Regions from separate parts of the Streptomyces sp. NPDC101194 genome, predicted to be linked through region 3. Evidence: riboswitches for the same ligand, from Rfam matches in the RefSeq annotation. Region 3 holds a riboswitch; each other region holds the start of a gene.
The links. A riboswitch is a leader RNA that binds a small molecule or an ion and turns the genes downstream of it on or off. The one in region 3 is predicted to bind thiamine pyrophosphate.
Positions count from the first base shown of each region.

Region 1: linked by a shared signal. The riboswitch ahead of ACIRP2_RS34060 (thiamine ABC transporter substrate binding subunit) and the one ahead of thiC (phosphomethylpyrimidine synthase ThiC) in region 3 are both predicted to bind thiamine pyrophosphate.
Region 2: linked by a shared signal. The riboswitch ahead of thiO (glycine oxidase ThiO) and the one ahead of thiC (phosphomethylpyrimidine synthase ThiC) in region 3 are both predicted to bind thiamine pyrophosphate.

Region 1 is NZ_JBIWOS010000012.1:228,786-234,315, reverse strand. Features, by position in the region: gene ACIRP2_RS34065 (ABC transporter permease) at 1-1,322, opposite strand, end outside; gene ACIRP2_RS34060 (thiamine ABC transporter substrate binding subunit) at 1,451-2,563, opposite strand; TPP riboswitch at 2,637-2,753, opposite strand; gene rlmN (23S rRNA (adenine(2503)-C(2))-methyltransferase RlmN) at 2,795-3,901, opposite strand; gene ACIRP2_RS34050 (phosphatidate cytidylyltransferase) at 4,003-5,088, opposite strand; gene frr (ribosome recycling factor) at 5,088-5,530, opposite strand, start outside.
Region 2 is NZ_JBIWOS010000001.1:1,091,570-1,097,099, forward strand. Features, by position in the region: gene ACIRP2_RS04780 (thiazole synthase) at 114-908, opposite strand; gene thiS (sulfur carrier protein ThiS) at 911-1,177, opposite strand; gene thiO (glycine oxidase ThiO) at 1,174-2,355, opposite strand; TPP riboswitch at 2,353-2,466, opposite strand; gene ACIRP2_RS04795 (hypothetical protein) at 2,518-2,862, shown strand; gene ACIRP2_RS04800 (NAD(P)/FAD-dependent oxidoreductase) at 2,891-4,144, shown strand; gene ACIRP2_RS04805 (Rv2175c family DNA-binding protein) at 4,216-4,581, shown strand; gene thiE (thiamine phosphate synthase) at 4,684-5,337, shown strand; gene metF (methylenetetrahydrofolate reductase [NAD(P)H]) at 5,437-5,530, shown strand, end outside.
Region 3 is NZ_JBIWOS010000004.1:210,358-215,887, forward strand. Features, by position in the region: gene ACIRP2_RS17570 (LacI family DNA-binding transcriptional regulator) at 1-136, shown strand, start outside; gene ACIRP2_RS17575 (metallophosphoesterase) at 310-1,368, shown strand; gene ACIRP2_RS17580 (hypothetical protein) at 1,551-2,375, shown strand; gene thiC (phosphomethylpyrimidine synthase ThiC) at 2,572-4,347, opposite strand; TPP riboswitch at 4,340-4,473, opposite strand; gene ACIRP2_RS17590 (YibE/F family protein) at 4,544-5,530, shown strand, end outside.

The sequences.
Region 1 (5,530 bases), on a different contig from region 3:
CCGAGCACCGCCGCCGCCTCCCGCAGCCGGCCGTCCACCGCCCGCAGGACCGGCAGCATCGTCCGTACGACGAAGGGCACACCGACCAGCGCCTGGGCCAGCGGCACCAGGATCCATGAAGTCCGCAGGTCCAGCGGGGGCTTGTCCAGCGTGATCAGGAAGCCGAAGCCGACGGTGACCGCGGAGACCCCGAGCGGCAGCATCAGCAAAGCGTCGAAGCCGCGGACGAGCCGCCCGGCGCGCCGGGTCAGCGCCGCGGCGGCGAGCCCGCCGACGACCAGCGCGACGACCGTCGAGACCAGGGCGTACTGCAGTGAGTTCCGGATCGCTTCGAGCGGCGCGACGAGGAAGGTACCGCCGCCCGCGTCCACGGACCGCAGGGCACGGTAGAAGTCCAGGCCATGGCCCCCGGGAGTGTCCAGCGAGCGTTCCACCAGTACCCCGAGCGGCAGCAGTATCAGCAGCAGCACGGTCAGCAGCACCCCGCCGAGGAGCGACCACTGCCCGGCACCACGAGGCCTGCGGGCGGTCCGTGCCGGATCGACCAGCTTCAGCGCGGTCTCCCTGCGCCGTACGGTCCACGCGTGCACGGCGAGGATCGCTCCGACGGCGGCGAACTGCACCAGCGTCAGTACGGCGGCCGTCGGCAGGGCGAGCAGTTGGGCGGTCTGCCGGTAGATCTCCACCTCCAGCGTGGCGTAGCCCGGACCGCCGAGGATCTGCACGACCCCGAAGGAGGTGAAGGTGAAGAGGAAGACCATCAGCGCGGCGGCGGCCACGGCGGGTGCCAGGGCCGGCAGGGTGACCCGCCGCCAGGCGGCGAACCGTCCGGCGCCCAGCACCCGGGCGGCCTCCTCCTGCCGCGGGTCGAGCTGTGACCACAGCCCGCCCACGGTCCGCACGACCACCGCGTAGTTGAAGAAGACGTGGGCGAGCAGAATCGCCCAGACCGTGGTGTCGAGCCGTACGCCCCAGAGCTGGTCGAGGAACCCGCCGCGTCCCAGCAACGCCAGGAAGGCCGTCCCGACGACGACGGTGGGCAGGACGAACGGAACGGTGACGACCGCCCGCAGCAGTTGCTTCCCGGGGAAGTCGAGACGGGCGAAGACATAGGCGCCGGGCAGCGCGATCAGCAGGGTCAGCGCGGTCGAGGCGAGCGCCTGCCAGGTGGTGAACCAGAGGACGTCACGGATGTCCGGCCGGGTCAGCACCTCGCCGATCCGGCCGAACTGCCAGACGCCGTCCGTCTTCAGCCCGCGGGCGACGATGGCGGTGACGGGGTAGGCGAAGAACAGCGCGAAGAACGCGACGGGCACGGCCATCAGGCCGAGCCGCACCGCGCTCCCGCGCCACGCCTTCGCGCGCACCGGGTCCACGCGCCCAAAACGGCCGCGCGGCTCCTCGTGCGCACCCTTCCCGCCCGCGTCCGATCCGCGTACGGGAGTCTTCGCTACTTCACTACGAGCGAGGACCACGACTGGACCCACTGCTCACGGTTCTTGGAGATCCGATCAGGGGCGACGGTCGTCGGCCTGTCGATCGTCGCGCCGAACTTCGTGAAGAGCTCCGGCAGTTCCGCACCCTTGGTGACCGGGTTCACGAACATGTTGAGCGGCATGTCCTCCTGGAACCGCTTGCTGATCAGGAAGTCCAGCAAGGCCTTGCCGCCCGCCTCGTTCTTCGCGCCGTTCAGCAGACCGGCGAACTCGATCTGCCGGAAGCAGGTCCCGGTGGCGACGCCGGTGGGGGCCTCGGCCGGCTGCGGCTTCGCGTAGAGCACCTCGACCGGCGGACTGGAGGCGTACGAGACGACCAACGGGCGGTCGGCCTTGGCCTTACGGCCGCCCGCGGATCCGGAGAACTCCTCGTTGTAGGCCTGCTCCCAGCCGTCGACGACCTTGACGCCGTTGCTCTTCAGCTTCTTCCAGTAGTCCTGGTAGCCCTTGTCGCCGTAGGTGGCGACGGTACCGAGGAGGAAGCCGAGGCCGGGCGAGGAGGTCGCGGCGTTCTCCGTGACGAGGAGGTTCTTGTACGCGGGCTTCGCCAGGTCGTCGAAGGACCGCGGCGGTGCCAGCTTCTTGTCGGCGAAGTACTTCTTGTCGTAGTTGACGCAGATGTCGCCGGTGTCGATCGGGGTGACCCGGTGCTCGGTGCCGTCCAGCCGCGTGTCGGCCGCCACCCGGTCGATACCCTTCGCCTCGTACGGCGTGAAGAGCCCGCTGTCCAGGGCCCGGGAGAGCAGGGTGTTGTCGACGCCGAAGAACACATCGCCGCGCGGGGACCCCTTGGTCAGGATCTCCTGGTTGAGCGCGACACCGGCGTCGCCGCTCTTCAGCACCTTGACGGTGTAGCCGGTCTCCTTGGTGAACTCCTTCAGCACGTCGGGGGAGGCGTTGAAGGAGTCATGGCTGACGAGCGTCACGGTCTTCGAGCCGGAGCCCTTCGTGCCCCCGGAACCGGAGGCGGACTTGTCGGAACTCCCGCATCCGGCCAGTGCCGTGACGCCGAGCGCGGCAGCGGCAGCGGTCGCCGCGAGCTGCTTGGTTCTGCGTGTGGTGCTCATTGTGGATTCCTCCTGGGTTTTGGCCAGGAAGAGACGCGGCCCCGCCCGCGCAATGCGGGCAGGGCGCAACAGCATGAGTTGATGACCGAACTTCCTACCCGGAATGACCCGGGCGAGGTTCAGAGGGTCTGCGGACGACCTGTCCTCGGTGCCGCACTCTCAGCGCTGTGGCGCTCCCCTGTCGGAATATGAAGTTGATTTCAGGCCCAGGTTACACGGGCCGCCCCGGCCTCAGCGCTCGGCCGCCGCCAGCTGTCCGCAGGCTCCGTCGATCTCCTGGCCGCGGGTGTCCCGCACCGTCACCGGCACCCCGTGGGCCGCGATCGCCTCGACGAAGGCCTTCTCGTCCTCGGGCCGCGAGGCGGTCCACTTGGAGCCGGGCGTCGGGTTCAACGGGATCAGATTGACGTGCACCCGCTTGCCCTTGAGGAGCCGGCCGAGCAGGTCACCGCGCCACGCCTGGTCGTTGATGTCCCGGATCAGCGCGTACTCGATGGAAACGCGGCGGCCGGACTTCTCCGCGTACTCCCACGCCGCGTCCAGCACCTCGCGCACCTTCCACCGCGTGTTCACGGGGACGAGCGTGTCGCGCAGTTCGTCGTCCGGGGCGTGCAGGGACACGGCGAGACGGCACTTGAAACCCTCGTCGGCGAAGCGCAGCATCGCGGGCACCAGCCCCACGGTGGAGACGGTGATCCCGCGCTGCGAGAGCCCCAGGCCGTCCGGCTCCGGGTCGGTCAGCCGACGGATCGCGCCGACCACCCGGTTGTAGTTGGCGAGCGGCTCGCCCATGCCCATGAAGACGATGTTGGAGAGCCGTGCCGGGCCTCCGGGAACCTCTCCGTCGCGCAGGGCCCGCATGCCGTCCACGATCTGGTGAACGATCTCGGCGGTCGACAGATTGCGGTCGAGACCGGCCTGCCCCGTCGCACAGAACGGGCAGTTCATCCCGCATCCCGCCTGAGACGAGATGCACATCGTCACCCGCTCCGGGTAGCGCATCAGAACGGACTCGACGAGCGTCCCGTCGTGCAGCTTCCACAGCGTCTTGCGCGTGGTGTCGTCGTCACAGCTGATGTGGCGGACCACGGACATCAGGTCGGGGAACATCGCCTCGGCGAGCTTGTCCCGCGAACCGGCCGGGATGTTGGTCCACTCGGCCGGGTCGTGCGCGTACCGCGCGAAGTAGTGCTGCGAGAGCTGCTGGGCGCGGAACGGCTTCTCGCCGATCGCGGCGACCGCTTCCTTGCGCTCGGCGGGTGTGAGGTCGGCGAGGTGCCGCGGCGGCTTCTTGGCTCCGCGGGGCGCGACGAAAGTGAGTTCTCCTGGCTTAGGCATGGTCCATCCAGTGTCGCAGACAGAACGATGAGGGCCCGCCGCCCTGTGGACGACGGACCCTCACACGTGAATGCCCAGGTCAGGAAGGTGGATCTCGCGGATCAGCCGGAACCCACGAACAGCACCAGCAGCAGCCAGACCACCGGGGCGGTCGGCAGCAGCGAGTCCAGCCGGTCCATGATTCCGCCGTGCCCCGGCAACAGCGTGCCCATGTCCTTGATACCGAGGTCCCGCTTGATCATCGACTCGCCCAGGTCACCGAGGGTGGCGCTGACCGCGACCGCGAGCCCCAGCAGCAGTCCCTGCCACCAGGAACCGCCGTCGATCAGGAACTGCATGCACAGCGCGCCGGCGACCATCGCGAAGGCGACCGCCCCGAACAGCCCCTCGCGGGTCTTTCCGGGGCTGATGCGCGGCGCGAGCTTGTGCTTCCCGAAGCGCCAGCCGACGGCGTACGCGCCCGTGTCGCTGACCACGGTCAGCAGCAGGAAGGTGAGCACCCGCTGCGGCCCGTCGTCCGCGGTCAGGAGCATCGCGACGAAGGTCGCCAGGAACGGCACGTAGAACGCGGCGAACATGCCGGCCGTGACGTCCCTGAGGTAATCCTCCGGCGGCTCGGTCATCCGCCAGACGAGCACCGCGAGCGCGGTCAGTGCCATCGCCACCCAGGCACCCTCGGCGCCGCGGGCATATCCGGCCACCACCATCGCCGCGCCACCGACCGCAAGCGGAACGAGCGGCGCCTTGATGCCCTTGCGCTCCTCCAGCCGTGAGGTGAGTTCCCAGAGCCCCACGACGACGGCGACGGCGATCACACCGACGAAGACGGCCTTCACGATGAACAGCGAGGCGACGATGACGGCGCCGAGCCCCACACCGACCCCTATCGCGGCTCGCAGATCACGGCCCGCACGTTTCTTCTGCGGGGGCGGTGGCGCGGTGGACATGAGCTCCTGCGGCTTCTCGTCACGAAACAGGGGGCCGCCGCTCAGGCGTGCGGCCCCCTGGTCCCGGTCATCACGGTCGTCAGCGTCTCTACCTGCGTCGGGAACGTCCGGCACGATGGGCATGGGCCGAGTCTGCTGGGCGTCATGCACATCGTATGCAGGACCCGCCGGGGCGGCCTGCATCTCGGGCGCACCCCAGCGACCGGCTCCCTGTGGGGCGCCCCGGGAAGAGTCGTTCATCAGACTTCGAGCAGCTCGGCTTCCTTGTGCTTGAGCAGCTCGTCGACCTGTGCGACGTACTTCGCGGTGGTGTCGTCGAGCTCCTTCTCCGCGCGACGCACCTCGTCCTCGCCGGACTCCTTGTCCTTGACCAGCTTGTCGAGGGTCTCCTTGGCCTTGCGGCGCACGGCCCGGATGGAGATCTTCGAGTCCTCGGCCTTCGACTTCGCGACCTTGATGTAGTCGCGACGACGCTCTTCGGTGAGGTCCGGGAAGGTGACCCGGATGATGTTGCCGTCGTTGCTCGGGTTGACGCCCAGGTCCGAGTCACGGATGGCCTGCTCGATGTTGCGCAGCGCGCTCTTGTCGAACGGCGTCACGACGGCCATGCGCGGCTCGGGCACCGAGAACGAGGCGAGCTGGTTGATCGGGGTCAGCGCGCCGTAGTAGTCGGCGACGATCT
Region 2 (5,530 bases), on a different contig from region 3:
GCCGGGGCACAGCCGGGGCAGTACTGCAGCCGAGCCGTGACAGGGACATGCGCTCCGAGGCGTCCTGGCGGGTCACGGTCGCGCCCCGCCGGGCCGCGGTGGGGTCCGGCGGGTCAGAACGCCGGACGTTCCGGGTCCAGCACCGCGCGCCCCTCCACCGGAGACGAAGCCTCGGCGAAGTGCCGGCGCGGGATCCGGCCCGCGCGGTACGCCAGCCTCCCGCCCTCCACCGCGTGCCGCATCGCCGCGGCCATCAGCTCGGGTTCCTGGGCCCGGGTCACCGCGGAGGCCAGCATCACCGCCGCGCACCCCAGCTCCATCGCGAGCGCCGCGTCCGACGCCGTTCCGGCGCCCGCGTCGAGGATCACCGGCACCCGGGCCTGCTCGACGATCAGCTGGAAGTTGTGCGGGTTGCGGATGCCGAGGCCGGAGCCGATGGGGGAGCCGAGCGGCATGATCGCCGCGCAGCCCACGTCCTGGAGCCTGCGGGCCAGCACCGGGTCGTCATTGGTGTAGGGCAGCACGGTGAAGCCGTCGTCCACCAGGGTCTCGGCGGCGTCCAGGAGCTCGATCGGATCGGGCAGCAGGGTCCGCTCGTCGGCCACGACTTCCAGCTTGATCCAGTCGGTGCCGAGCGCCTCGCGGGCCAGTCGGGCGGTCAGCACGGCCTCACCCGCGGTGAAGCAGCCCGCCGTGTTGGGCAGCACGCGGATGGAGAGCCGCCGGAGCACGGAGAGCACCGAGCCCTGCACGGTCGGATCGAGGCGGCGCATCGCGACGGTGGTCAGTTCGGTACCGGAGGCGGTCAGCGACCGTTCGAGCACGTCGAGGCTGGGTGCCCCGCCGGTCCCCATGATCAGCCGGGAGCCGAAGGCGGTGTCGCCGAGGGTGAAGAGGTCGTCGGACACGGTCAGCCTCCCTGGACCGCGGTCAGGACCTCGACGCGGTCCCCGTCACCGAGCACGGCGGCGGACCACCGGCCGCGCGGGACGACGGTCTCGTTGACGGCGGCCGCGACGCCGGAGTGCGCGGCGGTCAGGGTGGCGACGAGGGCGTCCAGGGTGGTGCCCGCGGCGAGCGGGCGGACCTCGCCGTTCACGGACACGGACACGGACAGGGGTGCGGGGCCGGGCTCTGGGGTGGAATCCGGCACGGAGAGGGGCGTGGGCTCGGTCATGCGGGCTGCTCCTGACGTACGGGGGCGGCGGGCGAGAAACGGAACGGGGTGAAGGGGCGGGCCGGCTCGGGCAGCTCGCCACCGGTGAGGAGTTCCGCCATGACGTCACCGGTGATGGGGGTGAGCAGCACCCCGTTGCGGTGGTGGCCGGTGGCGAGGTGGAGGCCGGGCAGGGCGGTGGGGCCGAGCAGCGGCGCGTTGTCGGGAGAGGCGGGGCGCAGGCCGGCGCGGGTCTCGGTGAGCGGCAGTTCGGTGACGCCCGGTACCAGTTCGTGGGCGTCCCGCAGCAGTTCGTAGACGCCGCCCGCGGTGACGGTGGTGTCCCAGCCCATCTCCTCGCTGGTGGCGCCGACGACCAGTTCGCCGTTCTCGCGCGGTACGAGATAGACATGGCTGCCCCGGACCACGGCCCGGACCGTCCGGGTGAGGAAGGGCGCGTACGCGGCGGGCACCGTCAGCCGCAGCACCTGCCCCTTCACCGGACGGACCGGCGGCACGACCTCGTCCGGCAGTCCCGGGAGCCTGCCGCTCAGACTGCCCGCGGCGAGCACGACCTGGTCGGCGGTGAGTTCCGTGCCCCCGGCGAGCACGGCTCCGGCGGCCCGGTCGCGGATCACCGTCAGGCGCTCCGCCCAGCCGCGGTGGAAGAGCACCCCGGCCCGCTCGCAGGCGGTCAGCAGAGCGGCGGCCAGCCGGCGGGGATCGACCTGGTGGTCGCCGTCGACCCGCAGACCGCCGCGGACGCCCGGCGCGAGCATCGGCTCCAGGCGGCGGCATTCGCGGCCGGTGAGCCACTCCGACTCCAGGCCGGAACGCTGTTGCAGGGCGTGCAGTTCCCGCAGATGGGCGCGGTCGTCGGAGTCCAGCGCGACGGCCAGCGTGCCGCAGGCGCGGAAGCCGGTCTCCCGCCCGCTCGCCGCCTCCAGTTCGGCCGCGAAGCCGGGGTAGCGGGCGGCCGAGGCGACATTGAGGCCCAGCAGCATCTCTTCGCCGTAGTGGAGTTCGGTGACCGCGGCCAGCATGCCGGCCGCCACCCCGGCGGCCCCGCCGCCCGGTTCGGGGTCGACGACCGCGATGCGCAGTCCGCGTTGCGCGGCCCGCCAGGCGGTCACCAGACCGATGATCCCGCCCCCGATGACGAGGACGTCGGATCCGTTTCCGTTCCGTGCAGAACGCATGGGCGTCCAGCCCCTCCCTTCGCCGGCATGACCCGGATCAGGTTCGTACGGTCGGAGGCCGTCCCAGCCTCCCTCTCAGCCCGGTGCGTCCGGGCTCCCGCGAGTGCTTTACGTTGGCCACCCTAAACCCCGTCCCTCCGGACCAGTAAGGGAGTGGCCACCGTGGCCCGTTCGCTCGACGGACTCGTCCTCGCCCCGGTCGCCGACCAGGCGCCCGGCCAGGTCGGCACCCGTACCCGCTTCACCTACCACGAGGAAGCCGGCCGGATCTGGGCCGAGTACGCGGGCGGCGACGTGGTGCGCGGCCATCTCGTCGGCACCCGGGACGGTGACACCCTGGACTTCCGGTACGTCCAGCTGAAGCAGGACGGCACGACGTCCAGCGGCCACTGCGTCTCCACCGTCGTCGACCTCCCGGACGGCCGGGTCCGGCTGGACGAGCGGTGGGCATGGGAGTCGCAGGAGGGCAGTGGGACGAGCACCGTCGAGGAACTCACTCTTTCCTGACGGTCCGTCAGATGTTTATGGTGTACGGGTGAGCGATCAGCAGCAGACAGAGCAGCCGGACCGGCGGGCAGAGCGCCGCGCCGTCATCGTCGGTGCGGGCATGGCCGGGGTGCAGACCGCGGTGGCCCTGCGGGAGCAGGGCTTCACCGGCCCCGTCACCCTGATCGGTGCCGAACCGCACCAGCCCTACGACCGGCCCCCGCTGTCCAAGGCGGTACTGCTGGGCGAGGCCGAGGGCTCCGCGTTCGACGTCGACTTCGAGGCACTGGACATCGAACTGCGGCTGGGGTGCGAAGTCACCGGTGTGCGGCCCGGGGAGCACGAGCTGGACACGCCGTCAGGGCCTGTTCCCTACGACGTCCTGGTGGTCGCGACCGGCGCCGAGCCGATCGTCCTGCCCGGTACCGAAGGCGTCCCCGGTGTCCATCTGCTGCGTACCCTCGACGACGCGGCACGACTGCGGCCCGTCCTCGACGAGCGGCACGGCGTCGTGGTCGTCGGAGCGGGCTGGATCGGCGCGGAGTTCGCCACCGCTGCCCGCGCCGCGGGTTGCGCGGTCACCGTCGTCGAGGCGGCCGACCGGCCGCTCGCCGGCGCGATGCCCGCCGAGGTCGCCGCCCCGATGGCCGCCTGGTACGCCGAGAGCGGCGCCGAACTCCTCACCGGGGCCCGGGTCGAGCGCATCGAACCCGGCCGTGTGATCCTCGCGGACGGCCGCGCGATCCCGGCCGGAGCGGTCGTCGTCGGCATCGGCGCACGGCCCGCCACCGGCTGGCTGGCCGGTTCCGGCATCACGCTCGGCCCCGACGGATCGGTGACCGCCGACGATGCGCTGCGCACCTCGCAGCCCGATGTGTACGCGGTCGGCGACTGCGCCTCGTTCCCCTCCGCCCGATACGGCGAACGGCTTCTCGTCCACCACTGGGACAACGCCCTCCAGGGCCCGCGCACCGCCGCCGCGAACATCATCGCGGCAGGGGCCGACGACGGTCCGGCGCCGCGGACGTACGACCCCGTGCCGTACTTCTGGTCCGAGCAGTTCGGCCGGTTCGTGCAGTACGCGGGCCACTGTGCGGCGGCCGACACCCTGCTGTGGCGCGGCGATCCGGCGGAGCGCTCCTGGTCGGTGTGCTGGCTGCGCGACGGCGTTCTGGTCGCGGTCCTCGCCGTCGGCCGCCCGCGCGATCTGGCGCAGGGGCGCAGGCTCGTCGAGGCGGGGGCGCGGCTCGATCCGGCACGGGTCGCGGATCCCTCCGTACCGCTGAAGTCGGCGACCCTCTGACGGCCTACCCCGCACCCCCGTACGGTCGGCCCGGCTACCGACTGTCGGTCCGGGATGGCACGCTTGTCCCCGTGACCGAGATTGACGCAAAGATCGATGCTCTCGTCCCTGCCTGGCTCCACCTCCCCGACATCGCGGAAATGCTCGATGTCGAGGTGACGCGCGTGCGGCAGCTGGTCAAGGAGGGCCAGCTCATCGCCGTACGACGTGGTGAGAACCGGGCGCTGCAGGTGCCTGCCGCCTTCATCGCGGGCAACAAGGTCGTCAAGGGCCTCTCCGGCACCCTGACGCTGCTGCGGGACGACGGCTTCACCGACGAAGAGATGCTGGAATGGCTCTTCACCCCCGACCCGACCCTGCCCGGTACCCCCGCCCAGGCGCTGAGCGAGAATCGCGGCACGGAGGTGAAGCGCCGCGCCCAGGCGCTCGCCGTCTGACCGCCGGCCGTAGGTGAGGTGCGGGCCCCGCGGTGTCGCGCGGCCCGCACCCCGCACCGTCCCGACAACCGCTCCACGACGCTCTCCAGGGGGAACCGCACCATGTCCACGCCTCGCGCGCAGCTGTCCGACGCCCGGCTGTATCTGTGCACGGACGCCCGCAAGCGGCAGGGCGACCTCCCGGCCTTCCTGGACGCCGTCCTCTCCAGCGGGGTGGACATCGTCCAGCTGCGCGACAAGGGCATGGAGGCGGCCGAGGAGCTCGACCACCTGGCAGTCCTCGCCGAAGCCTGCAGGCGCCACGGCAAGCTCCTCGCGGTGAACGACCGGGCCGATGTCGCCCACGCCATCGGCTCCGACGTGCTGCATCTCGGCCAGGGAGACCTGCCGGTGCCCGCCGCCCGCGCCGTCATCGGCGAGGAGGCGGTGATAGGCCGCTCCACCCACGCGGAGTCCGAGGTCGACGCGGCCGTCGCCGAGCCGGGTGTGGACTACTTCTGCACCGGCCCCTGCTGGCCCACCCCGACCAAGCCCGGCCGGGCCGCCCCCGGTCTGGACCTGGTGCGCTACGCCGCCTCGCTCGGCACGCGCCGCCCATGGTTCGCCATCGGCGGGATCGACGCCGGCAATCTCGACGAGGTGCTGGACGCCGGAGCCCGCCGGGTGGTCGTCGTACGGGCGATCACCGAGGCCGCCGACCCCGCCGCCGCCACCGCCGAGCTCGCCGGGCGCATCCGGGCACGCGCCGGAGCATGATCCGGCCAGGTGTCCGAGGAGTGGACAAACAACCAGTCAATTCGGACAATTGACGCTGGTCTGGTCCTGTGGTCGTCGCGCTCTGGTTAACCTGCCCATATGGCCCTTGGCACATCTTCCACCAGGACGGATCACGCGCGTACGGTGCGTGAGCTCCTTGCGACCGGCAAGACCTCGTATTCGTTCGAGTTCT
Region 3 (5,530 bases):
CGACGCCATCGAAGGCGTCGATCACGACGGAACGGTGGAGCAGGTGATACCGACGGAACTCATCGTCCGGACGTCCTCGCAACGCCGTCCCCCCCGCACCACGGTCAGTGCGCCTCGCTCCCCCGCAGGGGACTGATCAGGCAATTTCGGACCAATCGGCCGGTGAACCTGACGTGCGCCCGGATTCACCACCCCTGGTGCGTCACAGAGCACGATTCGCATTCCTATGATGGGCGCACGACACCGCGGACCGCCCCGACCAGCAGGGCCCGTCAGGTGTACGGCGGCGCGACGGTGGTGGAGGGGTCGATGACACAGGGGGCCGGTCAGGAACCCGTGGTGCGGACTGCGACGTTGCGTGACTTCCGCGTACCGCCCTATGCGCAGACCCCGGTGCCGCCTTCACCGCCGCACCCGGGCCACGCAGTCCCGGAAGACCAACTGCCGGAGGGGTACACCCCCACCGAGCGCGATCTCCCCGTGATCAACCGCGGTGACACCGTCCAGGTGCGGGCCGTCCCCGACCCCCGGCCCGTCCCGGAGCCGGGGCTCGGACCGCTGTACGTCGTCGGCGATGTCCACGGCTATCTGGACGAGCTCCACACCGCACTCGCCGAACAGGGCCTCATCGACGCCGAGGGCAACTGGTCCGCGGGCAATGCCCGGCTCTGGTTCCTCGGCGACTTCACCGACCGCGGCCCCGACGGCATCGGCGTCATCGACCTGGTGATGCGTCTCTCCGCCGAGGCAGCGGCCGCCGGCGGCTACTGCAAGGCCCTGATGGGCAATCACGAACTGCTGCTCATCGGCGCCAAGCGGTTCGGCGACACCCCGGTGAACTCCGGCGCGGGCACCGCCACCTTCCAGGCCGCCTGGCTGCTCAACGGCGGCCAGAAGAACGACATGGAGCGGCTTCAGGACGTCCACCTCCAGTGGATGTCCCGGCTCGACGCGATCGTCGAGGAGGACGGGCATCTGCTGATGCACTCCGACACGACGGCGTACCTCGACTACGGCACCAACATCGAGGACGTCAACGACACCGTGCACGCCATTCTCACGCGTAACGACGCCGACGAGTGCTGGGACCTGTTCCGGAAGCTCACCAAGCGGTTCGCCTTCCGCGACGAGGCGGGTCCGCAGGCCGTCCGGGAGCTGATGTCGGCCTATGGCGGACAGCGCATCGTCCATGGTCACAGCCCCATTCCGTACCTTCTCGGCGAGGTCGGCTCGGAGGACGGAGAGGACAGTTCCGGCCCCGTGGTCGAAGGACCGCACGTCTACGCGGACGGCCTCGCCATCGCCATGGACGGCGGAGTGACCATGGCCGGAAAGCTGCTGGTCGTCCAACTGCCCCTGCATGACTGACGTTCTTCCGGGAAGACGCTTCCACGACCTGACCACGCCGATCACTGGGCCTATTTCCGGAAACCCCCTGTCACCCCGTGCCGTGGGCGCTCTACCATCGGCGTATCAGTAGCAGGCTCTCCTCCGTTTCCGCCCAACTGCCCGGTCCGAGCGGGTAATCAGGCCCAACGGAGCATCGGGGGATGCACATGAAAAGCGCTCCGCACCTGCTGACCGAGGACCGCCCCGAGTACGAGCGGATCCTCGACGACGCACTGCGCCACGCACATGAACGACCGGATCTGGCCGCGGTCGGCGAGCGGCTCAATGCCGTCCAGCTGCGCACCATGGCGCTGGACGCCACGGCGCTGATCACCGCCACGGCCGCCACCGAGTACGAGCACTATGTGAAAGCCCGGCAAGAGCTGCGTGGACCGGTCGAAGGAGCGGGCGAGGATTCGGACGTCGGTCCCGGCACCGGCCGTCAGAACCGGTCGGGCGCCGGCATAGGGGCTGTCGTCACGGTCCTGGCGCCCGTACTCGCCGGCACCGCCGCGTTCATATTCCTGCTGGCCGGCTATCTGCTGAAACTGCTCAGCCAGCCGCCGTCCTTCGCCTCCACCATGGTCACCGCGGGCTGGTTCTTCGCGGCGGTGACGGCCGCCGCGATCCTCGCCGCCGCCATCGGACTGCTCATCACCGCGCTGCGCAACGGGTCGGCGTCGCAGCCCTCCGAGGACGCCGAGGACGAACTGCCGGAGGATGTGGCGCGCGCCCGGGAGGCATGGCGCCACGCACTGCTGGAGCGCGGCATCCTGCCGTTCCTCAGGGACGCGCTCGCCGACCCCGAGGCCGGCCGCGCGTCGCGCACACCGCATCGATCGGCGAACCGCATCCCGAAGGTCGGCTACAGCCGACCGGACTTCACCAGCCCGGACGAGGGCCCGGCGGCAGGCCCGCGCCCGACGTTCACCAGCCCGGACTTCACCAGCCCCGACTTCGGCGGGCCCGAGCACGAACCGGACTGACCAGGTCCGGTCGCCTCGACGACAACCGGTAAGTTCCCCGCCGCAGAACCATCTTGAGGGGCCGTCTGCTGAACGCTCTCGTTCGCCGGCTCTTGGGAACCCTCGCGTCCCGGTCACACTGCGCGCCCGGAGAGCGACGGACGGGTGGCGAAAGTCCGCGAAAAGACCTTCGCCACCCCGGCGCCGCGCGACAGGCTCAGTCAGCGATCGGCAGATAGACGCGGTTGCCCGCCGCGGCGAACTCCCTGGACTTCTCCGCCATGCCCGCGTCGATCTCCGCCTGGGAACCACCGTGTTCACGACGGATGTCCTGGGAGATCTTCATCGAGCAGAACTTCGGGCCGCACATCGAGCAGAAGTGCGCCGTCTTCGCGGGTTCGGCCGGCAGCGTCTCGTCGTGGAACTCCCTTGCCGTGACCGGGTCGAGAGCCAGGTTGAACTGGTCCTCCCAGCGGAATTCGAAGCGGGCGTCGGAGAGTGCGTCGTCCCAGTCCTGCGCCCCCGGATGCCCCTTGGCGAGGTCCGCCGCATGGGCCGCGATCTTGTACGTGATGACGCCGGTCTTCACATCGTCCCGGTCGGGCAGGCCCAGGTGCTCCTTGGGCGTGACGTAACAGAGCATCGCGGTGCCCCACCAGGCGATCATCGCCGCGCCGATGCCCGAGGTGATGTGGTCGTACGCCGGAGCGACATCGGTGGTCAGGGGGCCGAGCGTGTAGAACGGCGCCTCCTCGCAGATCTCCTGCTGCAGGTCGATGTTCTCCTTGATCTTGTGCATCGGGACATGCCCCGGCCCCTCGATCATGGTCTGCACGCCGAACCGCTTGGCAATCGTGTTCAGCTCACCGAGCGTACGCAGTTCGGCGAACTGGGCCTCGTCGTTGGCATCGGCGATCGACCCGGGGCGCAGCCCGTCGCCCAGCGAGTACGTCACGTCGTAGGTGGCGAGGATCTCGCAGAGCTCCTCGAAGTGTTCGTACAGGAAGGACTCCTTGTGGTGCGCGAGGCACCACGCCGCCATGATCGAGCCGCCGCGGGAGACGATGCCGGTCTTGCGGCGAGCGGTCAGCGGAACGTACGGCAGACGCACGCCGGCGTGGACCGTCATGTAGTCGACGCCCTGCTCGGCCTGCTCGATGACGGTGTCCTTGTAGATCTCCCAGGTCAGCTCCTCGGCCTTGCCGTCGACCTTTTCGAGGGCCTGGTAGAGGGGAACGGTGCCGATCGGCACGGGGGAGTTGCGCAGAACCCACTCACGGGTGGTGTGAATGTTGCGTCCGGTGGAAAGGTCCATGACCGTGTCGGCGCCCCAGCGCGTCGCCCATGTCATCTTCTCCACCTCCTCCTCGATGGAGGACGTCACCGCGGAGTTGCCGATGTTGGCATTGACCTTCACCAGGAACCGCTTGCCGATGATCATCGGCTCGATCTCCGGATGGTTGACATTGGCCGGCAGCACGGCCCGCCCCGCGGCGATCTCCTCGCGCACCGCCTCGGGTTCGACGTCCTCCCGGAGCGCCACGTACTCCATCTCCGGAGTGATCTCGCCCCGGCGGGCGTACGCGAGCTGGGTGACCGGCTGCCCGTCCCGGCTGCGGCGGGGCAGCCGCGGGCGGCCGGGGAAGACGGCGTCGAGGTTGCGCAGTCCGCCACGCGGCGAGGTGTGCTTGAGCCCGTCGTCCTCGGGGCGGCCCGGGCGGCCCGGGTACTCCTCGGTGTCACCGCGCGCGGTGATCCAGTTCTCCCGCAGCGGTGCGAGACCGCGACGGACATCGGTCTCGGTGGTGGGATCGGTGTACGGCCCCGACGTGTCGTACAGCGTCACGTCCTTGCCGTTGGTGAGGTGCACCTGACGGACCGGCACCCGGAGGTCCGGGCGTGAGCCCTGGACGTACCCCTTGTGCCAGCCGATGGACTTCCCGGCCTCGTCGCTCTGGTTCGAGGCAGGCGTGCGTGCGTCCGATGTGGTCATGAGACCTACTCCCTACGCCGGCATTACCCGGTAACAGGTTCGGCGGTCGGCGCAGCCTGTCCCGTACAGATGTACGGATATCAGCGCCCTCTCAGCCCGGTGCTCCGAGCTCCCGCGTGTGCAAAGGTCCCCCCACGCTAGCGCCCTGTCCGGCGGAATGAACAGAGGGCCCTTCTCTTCTTGCAATGATCGGCCGGTGACGTCCCCCCAGAACGACCCCGACCCGCAGGGCCATCAGCACGGCCATTCACACGGACACGGCCCCGCCGCGCCCGTCTCCAAGCATCTGCGCAAGGTCATCGCCGCCGTACTGATCCCGTTCGCCACCGCGGTCGTCGTCGGCCTGGTGGCGCTCTGGCCGGGGGGTGCGCCCCCGCACGAGCGGACCGGTGTCGGTTTCGACCGGCAGACCCAGCAGGCCAAGGTGGTGAAGATCGACAAAGTGGACTGCAAGGAAGTGAACGCCGCCCAGATCCCCACCAGTGGCGACACCACGACGCCGCCGGCGAGCGGGGCGGGGCTGTGCGAGAAAGCCATCGTCGAAGTGACGACCGGTCACGACAAGGGCCGCACCTTCGTCGAGATCGTCCACCCCGACGCACCGCGTCAGTTGCGCGAGGGGCAGGGAGTGGTCGTGGCGTACGCCCCCGACGCCCCCCATGACCTGCAGTACTCGGTGACGGATGTGAACCGGAAGTTCCCGATGACGCTGCTGGCGGGGATCTTCGCCCTGGTCGTGGTCGCGGTGGGCAGGATGCGCGGCGTGATGGCGCTGGTCGCGCTCGCCGTGTCGTTCGCCGTGCTGACGCTGTTCATCCTCCCGGCCGTCCTCCAGGGCTCGAATCCACTGCTCGTCGCAGTGGTCGGGGCCAGCGCGATCATGCTGATCGCGCTCTACATGTGCCATGGCCTGACCGCCCGCACCTCGGTCGCCGTCATCGGCACCCTGATCTCCCTGCTGCTGATCGGGCTGCTCGGATCACTCTTCATCGGCTGGGCCGGCCTGACCGGCAACACCGATGACAGCACCGGCCTCATCCACGGCCTGTACCCGCACATCGACATGAGCGGTCTGCTGCTGGCCGGTGTGATCATCGGCTCGCTCGGGGTGCTCGACGATGTGACGGTCACCCAGACATCTGCGGTCTGGGAGTTGCACCAGGCGAACCCGATGATGGGTGCG